DNA from 3 places in the Xanthobacter albus genome. Region 3 is predicted to be linked to each of the others. Evidence: predicted binding sites of a transcription regulator. Region 3 holds the regulator's gene; each other region holds the start of a gene.
What was found. Region 3 encodes HrcA, which represses chaperone genes, less so after heat shock. Its sites were predicted from a motif close to GTTAGCACTCNCNNNNNGNGAGTGCTAAC; they were not measured.
Positions count from the first base shown of each region.

Region 1: the regulator HrcA is predicted to act here: its motif matches at 1,430-1,458, upstream of groES (co-chaperone GroES).
Region 2: the regulator HrcA is predicted to act here: its motif matches at 3,534-3,562, upstream of groES (co-chaperone GroES).

Region 1 covers NZ_CM195532.1:2,530,046-2,535,782, reverse strand. Annotated here, with positions in the region: gene cynS (cyanase) at 47-529, shown strand; gene V5F75_RS11185 (hypothetical protein) at 651-1,160, opposite strand; gene groES (co-chaperone GroES) at 1,514-1,804, shown strand; gene groL (chaperonin GroEL) at 1,893-3,539, shown strand; gene V5F75_RS11170 (protein adenylyltransferase SelO) at 3,799-5,298, opposite strand; gene V5F75_RS11165 (hypothetical protein) at 5,445-5,737, opposite strand, start outside.
Region 2 covers NZ_CM195532.1:3,031,903-3,037,639, reverse strand. Annotated here, with positions in the region: gene tgt (tRNA guanosine(34) transglycosylase Tgt) at 1-808, opposite strand, end outside; gene queA (tRNA preQ1(34) S-adenosylmethionine ribosyltransferase-isomerase QueA) at 805-1,890, opposite strand; gene V5F75_RS13545 (exopolysaccharide biosynthesis protein) at 1,983-2,600, opposite strand; gene V5F75_RS13540 (usg protein) at 2,932-3,174, opposite strand; gene groES (co-chaperone GroES) at 3,675-3,989, shown strand; gene groL (chaperonin GroEL) at 4,082-5,713, shown strand.
Region 3 covers NZ_CM195532.1:4,298,072-4,303,808, forward strand. Annotated here, with positions in the region: gene hemW (radical SAM family heme chaperone HemW) at 1-167, opposite strand, end outside; gene rdgB (RdgB/HAM1 family non-canonical purine NTP pyrophosphatase) at 185-820, opposite strand; gene rph (ribonuclease PH) at 820-1,533, opposite strand; gene hrcA (heat-inducible transcriptional repressor HrcA) at 1,712-2,815, shown strand; gene grpE (nucleotide exchange factor GrpE) at 2,930-3,556, shown strand; gene V5F75_RS19120 (response regulator) at 4,069-4,512, opposite strand; gene efp (elongation factor P) at 4,742-5,311, opposite strand; gene epmA (EF-P lysine aminoacylase EpmA) at 5,416-5,737, shown strand, end outside.

The sequences.
Region 1 (5,737 bases), 1.8 Mb from region 3:
CGCCGGCACACTCTCCGACATCCGACATCCAAGCGTGGAGACGAAAATGAAGCGTGAGCAGCTCACCGAGAAGATTCTCGATATCAAGCGCGAGAAGGGCTGGAGCTGGAAGTACATCTGCGAGCAGATCGGCGGCATCTCGCCCATCCTCGTCACCGGCGCCCTGCTGGGCCAGATGAAGCTGGTGAAGCCCCTGGCCAAGAAGGCCGCCACCCTGTTCGGCCTCTCCGAGATGGAGGAGCGGATGCTGAACGAGGTGCCCATGCGCGGCACCCCCATGCCCCCCACCGATCCGCTCATCTATCGCTTCTACGAGCTGATCCTGGTGAACGGCCCGGCCATCAAGGCGCTGATCGAGGACGAGTTCGGCGACGGCATCATGTCCGCCATCGACTTCAACATGGATATCGCCCGCGAGGCCAACGAGAAGGGAGACCGCGTCGCCATCTCCATGTCCGGCAAGTTCCTGCCCTACAAGTATTACGGGGCGGAGCAGGGCATCCAGCAGCTCGGCTACAAGGAAGACTGAAGCCGGGAGAGCGGCGGCGCCCCGCGGGCCTGCCGCTCATCTGCCGCGCGCGGCGCGTCCCTTGTCGCGAAGCGTGAGATTCAAGAAAGGCCGGCGCCCTCGGGCGCCGGCCTTTCTCACATCAGCTGCAGCGCACGTAGACCATGGTGCCGTAGCGCTTGGCGACCTCGGAATCGACCCAGCGCAGCACTAGAACGTTGCCGTCGAAGCGCATCACCTGGCGGTCGGTCTGGGCGCCGGCGGGCTCGTCGGGCGGGCCGAGGAAGATGGGGCCGTTGCCCACCTGCTTCGACACCACCTCGGTCAGCTTGTTGTCGTCCGCGAGATACATCATCACGCCCCCGCCGGTGCCGGCGGTGATGACATACGGATTCGAGCACTGGGCCTTGGCCTGGGTCTCGGTGCGGCCGGCGTCATCGGGGCGGTGGTAGGCGGCAAGGCCCCAGCGGCCCACGAGGCGATCCGGCGGAATGGGGCTGGTGAACACCGGCCTTGCGGGCGGCGGCGGCTCGGAAGGCGTGGTGCTGCAGGCAGCGAGCGTCAGCGCCAGCGCGGTGGCGGCGACCCCGGCGAGGCCGGCGCGAGAGGACTTCCCGGAGCGCGCGTTCGATCGTGCAAGCGTGATGTTCATGGGATATTCCGAGGCCTCCGCCGTCTCAACTCCGGTCCTTGCCATCGCCCACACGGGTGCCGGCCGGCGCGCCGACCATAACTGCTCATCCCCGCGGCGTCGATAATGCTTCGTGCCGGCTGCCGCCGCGCGGGGCGAACCGCCTCGCCGGCCTTCGGAAATCGACTTTACGCGGCGCCGGTTACCGGTTCGTATCCCACCCCCGCGCGCAGCGAGTTTCAGCCGCCCGCCTTGACGGAGCGGGGAGGCGCGCTTATCTCCCCGGCGAGCTTGGCACTCCGCTTCGGAGAGTGCCAGCAGTCTGGGCAGCGGCGCGAGCCGCGGCAAATCCATGTTCCGAGAGGAATAGACCCATGTCCTTCCGTCCCCTGCACGACCGCGTGGTGGTCAAGCGCATCGAAGCCGAGCAGAAGACCGCCGGCGGCATCATCATCCCCGACACCGCCAAGGAAAAGCCCCAGGAGGGCGAGGTGGTGGCCGTGGGTCCCGGCGCGCGCGACGAAGCCGGCAAGCTCATTGCCCTCGACGTGAAGGCCGGCGACCGCGTGCTGTTCGGCAAGTGGTCCGGCACCGAGGTCAAGATCGACGGCCAGGACCTGCTCATCATGAAGGAAAGCGACATCCTCGGCGTCATCGCCAAGTGAGTCGTCGCCAGGGGGCCGCCGCCGGGTGCGTCGTCGCCGGGTGATGTGACCCCTCCGGTCGTTTAGAAATTCAAGTCAGGAGGCCGAAATGGCTGCCAAAGAAGTGAAGTTTTCCGCCGACGCGCGCGAGAAGCTGCTGCGCGGCGTGGATATCCTCGCCAACGCGGTGAAGGTGACCCTGGGTCCCAAGGGCCGCAACGTGGTGATCGAGAAGTCGTTCGGCGCCCCGCGCATCACCAAGGACGGCGTCTCCGTCGCCAAGGAGATCGAGCTCGAGGACAAGTTCGAGAACCTCGGCGCCCAGCTCGTGCGTGAGGTCGCCTCCAAGACCAACGACCTCGCCGGCGACGGCACCACCACCGCCACCGTGCTGGCCCAGGCCATCGTGAAGGAAGGCGCCAAGGCGGTTGCCGCCGGCATGAACCCGATGGACCTGAAGCGCGGCATCGACATCGCCGTCGCCGCCGCCCTCAAGGACATCCAGGGCCGCTCCAAGAAGGTCTCCTCCTCCGCCGAAGTGGCGCAGGTGGGCACCATCTCCGCCAACGGTGACTCGTCCATCGGCGAGATGATCGCCGGCGCCATGCAGCGCGTGGGCAACGAAGGCGTCATCACCGTCGAGGAAGCCAAGACCGCCGACACCGAGCTCGACGTGGTCGAAGGCATGCAGTTCGACCGCGGCTATCTCTCTCCGTACTTCATCACCAATGCGGAGAAGATGATCGCCGACCTGGAAGAGCCCTACATCCTCATCTTCGAGAAGAAGCTCTCCGGCCTCCAGCCGATCCTCCCGGTCCTCGAGGCCGTGGTGCAGTCCGGCCGTCCGCTGGTGATCGTCGCCGAGGACGTCGAGGGCGAGGCCCTGGCCACCCTCGTGGTCAACAAGCTGCGCGGCGGCCTGAAGGTCGCGGCGGTGAAGGCTCCCGGCTTCGGTGATCGTCGCAAGGCCATGCTGGAGGATATCGCCATCCTCACCGGCGGCCAGGTGATCTCCGAGGATCTCGGCATCAAGCTCGAGAACGTGACCCTCGCCCAGCTCGGCCGCGCCAAGAAGGTCATCCTCGAGAAGGAGAAGACCACCATCGTCGACGGCGTCGGCGAGAAGGCCGACATCGAGGCGCGCGTCGCCCAGATCAAGGCGCAGATCGAAGGCACCACCTCCGACTACGACCGTGAGAAGCTCCAGGAGCGTCTCGCGAAGCTCGCCGGCGGCGTGGCCGTGATCCGCGTGGGCGGCTCCACGGAAGTGGAAGTCAAGGAGAAGAAGGACCGCGTGGACGACGCGCTCAACGCCACCCGCGCCGCGGTGGAAGAAGGCATCGTCCCCGGCGGCGGCGTGGCCCTGCTGCGCGCCAAGGCCGCGGTGGAGGCTCTCACCTCCGACAACGCCGACATCAAGGCCGGCATCAAGATCGTGCTGCGCGCCCTTGAGGCCCCGATCCGCCAGATCGCCGAGAATTCCGGCGTGGAAGGCTCCATCGTGGTGGGCAAGGTGCTCGAGGCGACCGATCCGAACTTCGGCTTCAACGCCCAGACCGAGGAATATGTGGACCTCGTCGCCGCCGGCGTCGTGGACCCCGCCAAGGTGGTGCGCACCGCGCTGCAGGACGCCGGCTCCGTGGCCGGCCTGCTGGTGACCACCGAAGCCCTCGTGGCCGAGCTGCCGAAGAAGGACGCGGCCCTCCCCGCCATGCCCGGCGGCGGCATGGGCGGCATGGGTGGCATGGACTTCTGAGGACGTCCCTGCCGACCGAGACTTCGGGTGCCGAAGCCGGCTGGGCCGGCTTCGGTGGCGGCGTGGACTTCTGATCCAGCCGCCCCGTCGGTCTGTGAAAAAAGAAAAGGGCGCGGCTTCGGCCGCGCCCTTTTCTTTTGGCTGGAGGCGCCCGGCCTCCCCCGCCCTCGGCCCGGTCCCGCCCACCGGCCTTCGGAGCCCCCACGCGGCGTTCAAGCGAAAGCTGCTTGGGTACCGGTCAGGAACCGGGTCCGTGGCCTCACGTCCCGCAGAAGGTCTGGTAGTCCTTCATCTCCGGCGGCAGATCGGCATAAGCGGAAAAGCGCGGCTGCTCCTCGTAGGGCCTCTGGATCACGCCCAGCAGCTCCTCGAACGGGGCGTAGTCGGCGTTGTCCACCGCCGCCTCCAGCGCCCATTCCACCTGATGGTTGCGCGGAATGTACCTGGGGTTCACGCGGTCCATGGCGGCCCGGACGGCGGCGCCGTCGCGCCCCGCCTGCGCGAGCCGCGCCCGCCAGCGCTCCACCCAGGCGTCGAACGCCTCGCGATCGAGGAACAGGTCGCGCGCCGGGTCGGGGCCCTCGGTGCCTTCCGCGGCCGCGCCCAGGCGGCGGAAGAGAAGGGTGAAGTCCGCCTTCCCCGCCTGCATCACCTGCAACAGCTCCAGCGCCAGCGCCACATCCTCCGCCGTGCCGCCGGAAAGGCCGATCTTCTCCAGCAGGCCCGCGTGGTAGGCCGCCTCGAAGCGGCGCGGGAAGGTGCCCAGCAGCGCGTTCGCCTCCTCCACCGCCGGCTCCCGCTCCGCGTTCAGCAGCGGAATGAGGCATTCGGCCAGGCGCGCGAGGTTCCAGTGGGCGATCTGCGGCTGGTTCTTGTAGGCGTAGCGGCCCATGTAATCGATGGACGAGAACACGGTCGAAGGGTGGTACGCATCCATGAAGGCGCAGGGTCCGTAGTCTATTGTTTCGCCGGCTATGGACATATTGTCGGTGTTCATCACCCCGTGGATGAAGCCGATGAGCTGCCAGCGCGCCACCACCGCCGCCTGGCGTTCCATCACCTTTTCCAGCAGCCCGGCATAGGGCCGCGTGGTGGCGGCAAGCTCGGGATAATGGCGCGCGATGGCATAGTCGGCGAGCGTGCGCAGGCCCTCCACGTCCTTGCGCGCGGCGAAGAACTGGAAGGTGCCGATGCGGATGTGGCTCGCCGCCACGCGCGTGAGCACCGCGCCCGGCAGGGCCCGCTCGCGCCACACCGGCTCGCCGGTGGTGACGGCGGCGAGCGTGCGCGTGGTAGGCACGCCGAGGGCGGCCATGGCCTCGCTCACGATGTATTCGCGCAGCACCGGGCCGAGGGCCGCGCGCCCGTCGCCACGGCGGGAGAAGGCCGTGGGACCGGCGCCCTTGAGCTGGATGTCGCGCCGCCGCCCCGCCCGGTCGATCACCTCGCCGAGCAGGATGGCGCGCCCGTCGCCAAGCTGCGGCACGAACTGGCCGAACTGGTGCCCCGCATAGGCAAGCGCGATGGGCGTCGCCCCTTCGGGCACGCGCACGCCAGCGAACATCTCCACCGCCTCGGGCGTGGAGAGCGCAGCGGGGTCGAGCCCCAGCTCCTCCGCCAAGGCGGTGTTGAGCTTCACGAGGCGCGGCGCGGCGACCGGTGTCGGCCGGGCCGGAGCGAAGAAGCTCTCCGGCAGGCGGGCATAGGAATTGTCGAACGGAATGCGGAACGTCGGCGACGCGTCAGTGAGCGTGGACATGGCAATGCGTTTCTCCCCCGGGGGAAAATTGGGGCAGCCCCGGGACCTGGAAGGGAGGGTGATCGCTTCCGCCGGGCGTGTCCAGCTGCCGCTCATGTCATCGGCCCCGGTCCCGACCGGTGCCATGTGGGCTTTGGCCCTCGGCCTCAGTAGCGGAGCGCCCGGAAGCCGACCGCGCCGCCCTCCGCATCGTAGAGATAGTCGTAAGCGTTCAGGAAGCGCACGGAGGTGTTGAGGAAGGCCGGCTTGCCGGGGCGCCGCACCACGATCACCTCCGTCGGCGCCACCGGATTCATCCAGTCGCCCACCGTGTAGCCGTAGCGGGGCGCGGCGGCACCGGGCGCGGGCTCCACATCCACGCGTGTGCCGTCGGCGAGCCGGGGCGCGCCATCGGGCACGAGCAGGTCCGCGAACTCCGCCTCCGGCACCGTGAGGAAGC
Region 2 (5,737 bases), 1.3 Mb from region 3:
TGTCGATGCCGCGCGCCACCGCCTCCAGAAGGTCGTCGGGCGTGCCCACGCCCATCAGGTAGCGGGGCTTGGTGATGGGCAGGTGCGGCTCCACCGTCTCGATCATGGCCAGCATGACCTCCTGCGGCTCCCCCACCGCGAGGCCGCCGATGGAATAGCCGGGGAAATCCATGTCCGCGAGCGCGGTGGCGGATTCCACACGCAGCGCCGGCACCGCGCCGCCCTGCACGATGCCGAACAGCGCCCGCCCCTTCGGCTGCGCCTCGAACGCGCGCTTGGAGCGCTCCGCCCAGCGCAGCGACAGGCGCATGGCGCGCGCGGCCTCCTCATCCGGGCAGGGCAGGCGCACGCACTCGTCGAGCTGCATCTGGATATCCGAGCCCAGAAGGCCCTGGATCTCCACCGCCCGTTCGGGGGTGAGCTCGTAATGGGTGCCGTCCACATGGGAGCGGAAGGTGACGCCGTTCTCGCTCATCTTCCGGAGCGAGGACAGGGACATGACCTGAAAGCCGCCGGAATCGGTGAGGATGGGCCCGCCCCAGCCCATGAAGCGGTGCAGCCCGCCGAGCTTCGCCACCCGCTCGGCGCCGGGGCGCAGCATGAGGTGGTAGGTGTTGGCGAGCACGATGTCCGCGCCCGCCGCGCGCACCTGGTCGAAATAGAGCCCCTTCACCGTCGCCACCGTGCCCACGGGCATGAAGGCCGGCGTGCGGATGGTGCCGCGCGGCGTGAGGATGAGGCCGGTGCGCGCCGCCCCGCTGGTGGCGGAGAGCACGAAGGAGAAGCTGTCGGTGGGCGCGAAGGTCATGGCGCCGCTTGTGGCAGAAGCAGGCAGGCATCGCCATAGGAATAGAAGCGATAGCCCTCCGCGATGGCGTGCGCATAGGCGCGCTTCTGCACCTCGTGCCCCACGAAGGCCGCCACCAGCATCACCAGGGTGGAGCGGGGCAGGTGGAAGTTCGTCATCATCGCGTCCACCGCGCGGAAGCGGTAGCCGGGCGTGATGAAGATATCGGTCTCGCCCACGAAGGGCCGGATGGCGCCATCCTCCCCCGCCGCGCTCTCGATCAGCCGCGTCGGCGTCGAGCCAACGGTGACGATGCGCCCGCCGCGCGACTTGGCCGCGTTCAGCGTGGCTGCGGTCTCGGCGGAAACCTCGCCCCACTCGGCATGCATGCGGTGCTCGGCGGTGTCGTCCGCCTTCACGGGCAGGAAGGTGCCGGGGCCCACATGCAGCGTCACGGTCACCACCTCGACGCCGCGCGCCTTCACCGCCGCCATCAGCGCGGGCGTGAAGTGCAGGCTCGCCGTGGGCGCGGCCACCGAGCCGTCCACGCGGGCGAACAGGGTCTGGTAGTCGGTGCGGTCGCGCGCATCCTCGGCGCGGCGGGCGGCGATATAGGGCGGAATGGGCATGTGGCCCACCTGGGCCAGGGCATCGTCGAGCGCCGGGCCGGACAGGTCGAAGGCGAGGTCCACCTCCCCCTCCCGCCGCGCCTCCACCCGCGCGTCGAGGGTGCCGAGCATGCAGGCGCCGCCCTCGCGCCCGAAGCGGATGATGTCCCCTTCCCTCAGGCGCTTGGCGGGCTTGGCGAAGGCGGTCCAGCGGTGGCCATCGAGCCGCTTCACCAGCGTCGCCTCCACATGCACCGTGCCGGCCGCCTCGCGGGTGCGCGTGCCTTCCAGGGCGGCGGGAATGACGCGGGTGTCGTTCACCACCAGCGCGTCGCCGGGCTGGAGGAACTGCGGCAGGTCGCCCACGCGATAATCCGCCAGCTCCGGGACGCCGCCGGGGCGCACCACCAGCAGGCGCGCGGATTCACGCGGCTCGGCGGGGCGCAGGGCGATCCGCTCGGGGGGAAGCTCGAAATCGAAGGCGTCGACACGCATCGTGGCAGGCTTGCAGAGATCTTGTGGAAACAAGGAAGGCGCGTTCCTACAGCGGCGGCGCGGGAACGCAAGGGGAAGCGACAGGCGCCGCCTCAGAAGATGGCGACCGCCCCCTGCCAGATGGCCCAGCTCATCAGCCCCGTGATGACGATGCCGAGGAGCGTCGCCCCGAACCCCGCGAGGATGACGAGCCCGTCCCGCTCCACGAGGCCGAGGCCGAACACGCACACGGCGAAGCCGGGCGGCAGGTTGCCCAGGAAGGGGATGGGCAGCAGCAGGATGAAGCCCAGCAGCACCACAGTGGCACCCACCACGCGGCGGGCGGCGGGGCCCGCGAACTGCTCATAGCGCGGCCGGGAGATGCTCTCGAACTTCTCGATCCAGGGCCGCGACCGTGTGACGATGGCTTCCAGCATGGCGCGGGAGAAGGTGCGGTTGGCGATCTTCTCCGGCAGCCACAGCTCCTGCCGGCCCATGGCCATCTGCAGGCCGATGAGGCCGAGGATGATGCCGCAGATCACCGGTATGCCCGGCGGCATGGGGATGCAGTTCGGGATGCCGAAGATGAGGAAGAGGATTCCGAACGCACGGTTCCGCAGCGCATTGACGAGATCGCCAATGGCCACCTTCTCCCCCTCCTGGGCGGAGAGGACGGCGGCGAGCAGTTCGGACGTTCTTGGGGTACGGCGGTCCAATGCGGCCTCTTCCACGGCGTCTCCCGGCGGCGGTGTTTCCGCCGGGGGCGCTCCTTTTAGCACCGAGAAAGCGGCAGTGTCAGGGCGCGGCCGTCACGCCGGGCCCGGATACCAGCCCGGCGCGGCGTTGCGACGCGGGAATGCCCACGCCGGGCCATTCCGGTGCGGCGGGATCGGCGTGCGCCCCCACCCCCGCGGGGCGCGCACGCCTCTCACCGCCGCCCTCAACCTTTAGAACGCCGGCGCGCCGCGTGAAACCGATCCCGATCCGCCTCACGCAATTCTGTCCGGCGGGCGCCGCCCTCCCGGCGCCCGCCGGGTTCGCCGCCTGCTGGCCCGCGCGGGGTCAGTGCAGCACGAACACGCCGTCCACCGCCCGCATCTCCGCCGGCTTGATGAGCGCGCAATGGGCCACGCGCACCGAGTGCAGTCGCCCCTCGATCTCCCGGTGCCAGAATTCCAGGAAGCGGTGCAGCTCGGGAAATTTCGGGCACAGATCGTACTCCTGCCACAGGTAGCTCTGGAGCACGGAGGGATGATCTGGCATGCGATAGAGAATTTCCGCGGTGGCAAGGCCATAACCCGCCATCTGCAGCTTGAAGTCGTTGGAAACACCACTCTGCGACAAACCGGATGCACGGCCTGAATCGGATGCACTTGTGGACGTCATCGGCAAGACCTCCTGATGCAATGTCGAGTGAACGCTACCCCTTCCGGACACCGGGCCGCCGGGCCCTTTCTCCTCCGGCGGCGACAGGATCGATTGTCGGCTCAACAGCCTCGCGCCGCCAAGGTCAAAAAAGTGTTTCCATCTGCAAAAACAATGTACTAGCAGCGATAATGGAAGACTGCTGACAGGGCCGTGCGCCCTTGGAGGCCGGAGCGCCCGGCGCCCCCGGCGTGCGCTGCCCGCGGCCAACCTCTTCGCAGCGCAGCATTTTGGCGCCTGCTAGCACTCGGGTAAGCCGAGTGCCAAAAAAGTTCCCCATCCCCCTTGCGGGAGCTTTTGGCCACCCCTAGATGGGCCGTGGGCCGGGCTCATGAGCGCCCGGTGACTCCAAAAGAAGCAACCAACTGGAGGTTTCTCCTATGGGTTTCCGTCCTCTGCACGACCGCGTGGTGGTCAAGCGCATCGACGCCGAGCAGAAGTCCGCTGGCGGGATCATCATTCCCGACACCGCCAAGGAAAAGCCCCAGCAGGGTGAAGTGATCGCGGTGGGCCCCGGCGCCCGCAACGAGAAGGGCGAGCTGGTCGCCCTCGATGTGAAGGCCGGCGACGTGGTGCTGTTCGGCAAGTGGTCCGGCACCGAGGTCAAGATCGACGGCCAGGATCTCCTCATCATGAAGGAGAGCGACATCCTCGGCGTGATCGAAGGCGCGGCCGGCGCCCAGAAGGCCGCCTGATTTCCCCTGTCGCCCAGCGGCGGCCCGCCCGGCGGGCCCTGCCCCTTTGAAGATTTCCGGAACATTCGTCCCAAGCTGAAGGAGCAAGGCACATGGCTGCCAAGGACGTGAAATTCTCCGTCGACGCGCGCGACAAGGTGCTGCGCGGCGTGGACATCCTCGCCAACGCGGTGAAGGTGACGCTCGGCCCCAAGGGCCGCAACGTGGTGATCGAGAAGTCGTTCGGCGCTCCGCGCATCACCAAGGACGGCGTGACCGTCGCCAAGGAGATCGAGCTCGAGGATCGCTTCGAGAACCTCGGCGCCCAGCTCGTGCGTGAGGTCGCCTCCAAGACCAACGACCTCGCCGGCGACGGCACCACCACCGCCACCGTGCTGGCCCAGGCCATCGTGAAGGAAGGCGCCAAGGCGGTTGCCGCCGGCATGAACCCGATGGACCTGAAGCGCGGCATTGACGTCGCCGTCGAGGCCATCATCAAGGACCTCGCCGCCAACTCCAAGGCCGTGACCTCCAACGAGGAGATCGCCCAGGTCGGCACCATCTCCGCCAACGGCGACACCGAAGTCGGCACCTTCCTGGCGGAAGCCATGAAGAAGGTCGGCAACGAGGGCGTCATCACCGTCGAGGAAGCCAAGTCCTTCGAGACCGAGCTCGACGTGGTCGAGGGCATGCAGTTCGACCGCGGCTATCTCTCGCCCTACTTCGTCACCAACGCCGAAAAGATGCGCGTTGAGTTCGAGGATCCCTACATCCTCATCAACGAGAAGAAGCTGACCGGCCTGCAGGAGCTGCTGCCCGTGCTCGAGGCGGTGGTGCAGTCCGGCAAGCCGCTGCTCATCATCGCCGAGGACGTCGAGGGCGAGGCCCTGGCCACCCTGGTGGTGAACAAGCTGCGCGGCGGCCTGAAGGTGGCCGCGGTGAAGGCCCCCGGCTTCGGTGATCGCCGCAAGGCCATGCTGCAGGACATCGCCATCCTCACCGGCGGCACCGTCATTTCCGACGACCTCGGCATCAAGCTCGACAGCGTGAACCTCTCCATGCTCGGCCGCGCCAAGAAGGTGGTGATCGAGAAGGAGAACACCACCATCGTCGACGGCGCCGGCGAGAAGGCCGACATCGAGGCTCGCATCAGCCAGATCCGCGCCCAGATCGAGACCACCACCTCCGACTACGACCGTGAGAAGGCCCAGGAGCGTCTCGCCAAGCTTGCAGGCGGCGTGGCCGTCGTGCGCGTCGGCGGCGCCACCGAGGTCGAGGTCAAGGAGAAGAAGGACCGCGTGGACGACGCCCTGCACGCCACCCGCGCCGCGGTGGAAGAAGGCGTGCTGCCCGGCGGCGGCGTGGCCCTGCTGCGCTCCGTGAAGGTGCTCGAAGGCCTGAAGGTCGACAATGCCGACCAGAAGACCGGCATTGAGATCGTCCGCAAGGCGGTCCAGGCCCCGGCCCGTCAGATCGCCTCCAACGCCGGCGACGACGGCTCGGTGGTGGTGGGCAAGATCCTCGAGAACGCCGCCTACACCTTCGGCTACAACGCCCAGTCCGGGCAGTATGTGGACATGGTGAAGGAAGGCATCATCGACCCCACCAAGGTGGTGCGCACCGCCCTGCAGGATGCGGCCTCCATCGCCGGCCTGCTCATCACCACCGAGGCGCTCATCGCCGAGCTGCCGAAGAAGAACGCCTCCGCGGCCCCGTCCATGCCGGGCGGCGGCATGGACTTCTGAGGTTAACCGAGGCCTCCGACGCCG
Region 3 (5,737 bases):
TGGTCCGGCGCCTCGCGCCGCACATGGGAGTTGAAGTCGCAATAGGGGCACTTGGCGAGGCAGAACGGCCAATGCACATAGACGCCGAAGCCGCCATCGGCAGGCGCGTCCGCCCCCTCCCCCGGCAGCGGGGGCGTCGCGCGCGATGAGCGGGAAGCCGCGCCCAAGTCCGCCGTCTCCGCCGTCACGCCTTCAGGCATGCCTGGGAGAGCTGCAGGAAGGCGCGGGCGCGGTGCGACAGGCCGAAGCCCCTGGGGGGCATGGAGTGCTTCTCCTCCGCCGTCATCTCCGCGAAGGTGCGGGTGTGGCCCTCGGGCACGAACATGGGATCGTAGCCGAAGCCCTTGGCGCCGCGCGGCGGCCACACCAGCGTGCCTTCCACCACGCCCCTGAATTCCTCCAGGTGCCCGTCCGGCCAGGCGATGCACAGGGCCGAGACGAAGCGCGCCCGGCGCTGCGCGGGCGCGGTGGCGCCGGCCTTCTCCAGCGCGGCCTGCACCTTCTCCATGGCCATCTCGAAGTCGCGGTCCGGCCCCGCCCAGCGGGCGGTGTGGATGCCCGGCGCGCCGCCGAGCGCATCCACCACGAGGCCGGAATCGTCCGCGAAGGCGGGCAGCCGCGCGGCGCCCGCCGCCGCCTCGGCCTTCAGCCGGGCATTGCCCTCGAAGGTCTCGGCGGTTTCCTCGGGCTCGGCAAGGCCGAGCTCGCCGGCGGAGACCGCATCCACCCCGAAGGGCTCCAGCAGCATGCGCATCTCGATGAGCTTGCCGGGATTGTGGGTGGCGACCACGAGCCGCCCGGTGAGGATGCGGTGAGCCATCAGGCGATCGCCTTCTTCTGCAGCTCCACCAGATGCTCCACCCCGCTGCGGGCGAGGCCGAGCAGGGAGAGAAGCTCATCCTGCGAGAACGGGGTCTTCTCGGCCGTGCCCTGGATCTCGACAATGCCGCCGGAGCCGGTCATCACGAAATTGGCGTCGGTCTCGGCCACCGAATCCTCGGCGTAGTCGAGATCGAGCACCGGCGTGCCCTCGTAGATGCCGCAGGAGACCGCCGCCACGTGCTCCTTCAGGGGCATCTCGCGGATCATGGAGCGCGCGCGCATCCAGGAGAGGCAGTCGTGGAGCGCGATCCAGGCGCCGGTGATGGAGGCGGTGCGGGTACCGCCGTCGGCCTGGAGCACGTCGCAGTCGACGGTGATCTGCTTCTCACCCATGGCGACGAGATCCGTCACCGAGCGCAGGGAGCGGCCGATCAGGCGCTGGATCTCCTGGGTGCGGCCGGAGGGGCGCCCGGTGGTGGATTCGCGCCGGGTGCGGTCATGGGTGGCGCGAGGCAGCATGGAATATTCGGCGGTGACCCAGCCCCGGCCCTGGCCCTTCAGCCACGGCGGCAGGCGCTCCTCCAGGGTGGCGGAAACCAGCACGTGGGTGTCGCCGAACTTCACGAGGCAGGAGCCTTCCGCGTGGCGCATCACGCCCCGCTCGAATGAAACGGCGCGCATCTCGGTGCTGGCGCGCTTGCTGGGGCGCATGGCGTATTCCTTCATGTCTCTCGCTTCGGGCGCTCCTTTTGGAGCCGCGGGGCGCAAACCGCAAGGGCGGGACGGCCGCAACACGCTTGAAGCGAAGGGCGGGAGGCGACACATATAGGAAAGCCACCCGCCCCGCGGCCGCCGCGTGCGGGACGGCACCTGAAAGGCGTGCGCATCCGTGGCGATCGATCCTCTCTTCTCCCTCTCCTCCGGCGCCCTGGCGCAGATCGACGCCCGCGCGCGCGAGATCTTCCGCCAGATCGTGGAGAGCTATCTCGCCACCGGCGAGCCGGTGGGCTCGCGCAACCTCTCCCGCCTCATCCCCATGACGCTCTCGCCCGCCTCGGTGCGCAACGTGATGGCGGACCTGGAGGCGGCGGGCCTCATCTACGCCCCCCACACCAGCGCCGGGCGCCTGCCCACGGAGCGCGGACTGCGCTTCTTCGTGGACGCGCTGATGGAGGTTGGCGACGTCAACGAGCGCGACCGCACCAGCATCGAGACCCAGGTGGTGGCGGCCGCCCGCAACACCACCGTGGAAGGCGTGCTGCAGGAGGCCTCCACCCTGCTCTCCGGCCTCGCGCGCGGGGCGGGCGTGGTCACCGCCACCAAGACCGACCCGCGCCTGAAGCATGTGGAATTCGTGCCCCTCGACCCCGGCCGGGCGCTGGTGATCCTCGTCTCCGAGGACGGGCAGGTGGAGAATCGGGCCCTGGCGCTGCCGCCGGGGCTGCCCGTGTCCGCACTCACGGAAGCGACAAACTTCCTCAACGCCCACATCCGCGGCCGCACCCTGGCGGAGGCGCGGGCCGAGATGGAGAGCCTGCTCGCCGAGCTGCGGCGCGACCTCGACGCCATCACCGCGCGGGTGGTGGAGGATGGGCTCGCCTCCTGGTCCGGCGACGACCCGGCCGAGCGCAAGCTCATCGTGCGCGGGCAGGCGAAGCTGCTGGAGGACCTTCATGCCCTGGAGGACCTGGAGCGCATCCGCCTGCTGTTCGACGACCTCGAATCGAAGCGCGAGGTGGTGGACCTCCTGGGCCGCGCCGAGGAGGCGCAGGCGCTGCGCATCTTCATCGGCTCGGAGAACCGGCTGTTCTCCCTGTCCGGCTCCTCCACCATCGTCGCGCCCTATCGCGATGGCCAGGGGCGGGTGGTGGGCGTGCTCGGCGTCATCGGGCCGACGCGGCTCAATTACGGGCGCATCGTGCCCATGGTGGACTTCACCGCCCGCCTCGTGAGCCGGGTGCTCGGCGCGCCGGGAGGGGGCGACGCGGCCTGATGGCGCGTCCCCATCTGATCGCGCAGGCTTGATTTTTGCCCTCCACGCTCCGATATGCCGTGGGATCAACGGCAGGTCCGCACGGACCTTCTCCAGCCAAAAAGGAAAGACCGGATGAGCGAGCAGACGCGCGCGCCGGAGACCGGCGACGGCATCGAGGACACGGGGCTCAACCAGGCGGGCGCTCCCGAGGCGGGCTCTCCCGCCGAGCCCTCTCTCCAGGCCGAGAAGGAGCGCCTGGAAACGGAGATCGCCGCGCTGAAGGACAAGTATCTGCGCGCCTTCGCCGAGGCCGAGAATGTGCGCCGCCGCGCCGACAGGGAAATCGCCGACGCCAAGGTTTACGGCATCGCCTCCTTCGCCCGCGACATGCTGACGGTCGCCGATGACCTCAACCGCGCGCTCTCGGCCGTGGATGACGAGGCCAAGGACCAGGCCGAGGGCGCCGTGAAGGCGCTGCTCGAAGGCATCGAGATCACCGAGCGCGGCCTCGCCCAGGCTCTGGAAAAGCACAAGATCCGCCGCATCGAGCCGCGCGGCGAGAAGTTCGACCCCAACCTTCATCAGGCCATGTTCGAGGTGCCGGACCCGTCCGTGCCCAACGGCACGGTGGTGCAGGTGGTGCAGGCGGGCTACGTCATCGGCGAGCGCGTGCTGCGTCCGGCCATGGTGGGCGTCGCCCGCGGCGGCCCCAAGGCCGAGGCCCCGGCGCCCGAGGCCAAGCCGGAAGGCGAGGCCTGACGGCCAAGCGAGGACACCGGGCGGGCCGACGGCCCGCCTCCGGGCTCTCCATCTCAATCAGCATTTCCAGATTGCCGCACGCAGTGAAAGCCGGAGGGGAACCATCCGGCCAAACGGGTCGTCCCCTCTCCCACCGCCGCGAAGCCGCCGTCCCGATCCGGCCACCTCAACGAATTGGCCGGGCGCATTGTCAGGCGCTCTGGCTTCTCTTGGCCGCGCCGTCGATCGTTTTCCGCTCGCATCGGCTCGCGGCAATCATTCTGGGTTTTCGATATCGCGCATTTTCTTTGCGTGAGCCGGGACCCACTTCTCTTGAAAATGCGCTCAATCCTGGCTCTGCCGCAATTCCCCGCGCAAAACCGCTGCACGCTTTCGCTGGAATTGCCCTAACCTATTGATTTGAGGCAATTCCGGACGCGAAACCGCTGCGCACTTTTGCTGGAATTGCTCTAACTTATTGATTTGACGCAATTCCGGACGCGAAACCGCTGCACACTTTCGCTGGAATTGCTCTAGGAACGCTCCGGGGCGGGCAGGTGCGCCGCGTCGGCGCGACCGTCACCGGAGCCGGCTGAAAGGCCATCTTCTCCCGCATTGCCGTTCACGATGGTGACGAGGGCATCCGCAATCATGCGACCGGTGAAGGGCTTGGCGACGCGGGGCCGGTCCGCCAAGGCGCGCGGCATGGGCTCACGCCCGGTAAAGGCCGAGCAGAACACGAAGGGCACGCCCCGATCCGCCAGCACCACCGCGGCGGGGAAAACGCTCTCGCTGCCGAGGCTCACGTCCAGAAGCGCCGCGTCGAGGCCCTCGCTGCGAGCGGCGGCCATGGCCGCCGATAGGCTGGCCACGGGGCCCACCACATCGCACCCGAGGGTGCGCAGCTCGCCTTCGAGGCCCAGGGCGACCAGGAACTCGTCTTCCACGACGAGCACCCGCAATCCCGCGAGATCCATGTCGTCACGCCTTTCGCCAACCGGCCGCGGCACAGGCGCGCGACAGGTCCTTTTCCGGCCTCCCCTCCGGCCCGCCCCGGCATCTGGCGGGGCGGCATCGGCGGGCTTCAGCCGTTTTCCCGCTCAACGGGCGGCGGGGGCGAAAGTTCCCTGGGCCTTTAGGCTTAGGGCGCGGGAACGAAGGGTCTCGCCGTCATTCCACAGGTGGGGGCGACGGCGGAGGACACCCTCAGTCCTTGGCGCGCTCCACATAGGAGCCGTCGACGGTCATCACGACCACGCGGGTGCCGGCGGCGACATGCGGGGGCACCATGGTGCGCACGCCGTTGGAGAGCACGGCCGGCTTGTAGGAGGAGGAGGCGGTCTGCCCCTTCACGGTGGGCTCGGTGTCCACGATCTCCAGGGTGACGCGCGCCGGCAGCTCGATAGCGATGGGATTGCCATTGTGCGTGGAAAGCATGCATTCCATGCCTTCCTGGAGGTACACGGCAAGGTCCCCCATCACTTCCTTGGACACCGTCAGCTGCTCGAAGCTCTCGGGATTCATGAAGGTGTAGCCTTCCGAATCCTCGTACAGGAAGGTATGCGGGCGATCTTCCACGAAGGCGCGCTCCACCTGCTCGGTGGTGCGGTAGCGCTCGGAGATCTTCACGCCATCGGAGATGCGGCGCATGTCGAGCTGCGTGACCGGCGTGCCCTTGCCGGGATGGATGTTCTCGGCGGTGAGCACCACATAGAGCTTGTCGTCGATATCGACCACGTTGCCTTTGCGCAGGGAGCTGGCGATGACCTTGACCACGTCGCGTCTTCCTCGAACTTTTCGCGGCGGCACGCCGCTTATCTTCGTCGGCGCGCACCATACCCATCTTGACGCCGAGCGCCACCCTCGCCACGGCGTTTCGGATGCCCAATCCGGCTTGTGAAGGACGTTTCCCCGTGAAACTGGTATCTGGCTCCGGCCAAAGCCCCTGGTGGGACCGGGAGGTCCATGCCGACCGCCGCCCCTTCCTCCTGGCGCGGGGCCGCATCACGGCCGCAACGCGGGCCTGGTTCCTGGAGCGGGACTTCATGGAGGTGGAGACACCCATCCTCCAGGTTTCGCCCGGCAACGAGGCGCACCTGCACGCCTTCGCGACCGAGATCACCGCCCCCGACGGCGGCCGCCGGCCGCTCCACCTGCGCACCTCGCCCGAATTCACCGCCAAGAAGCTGCTGGCGGCGGGCG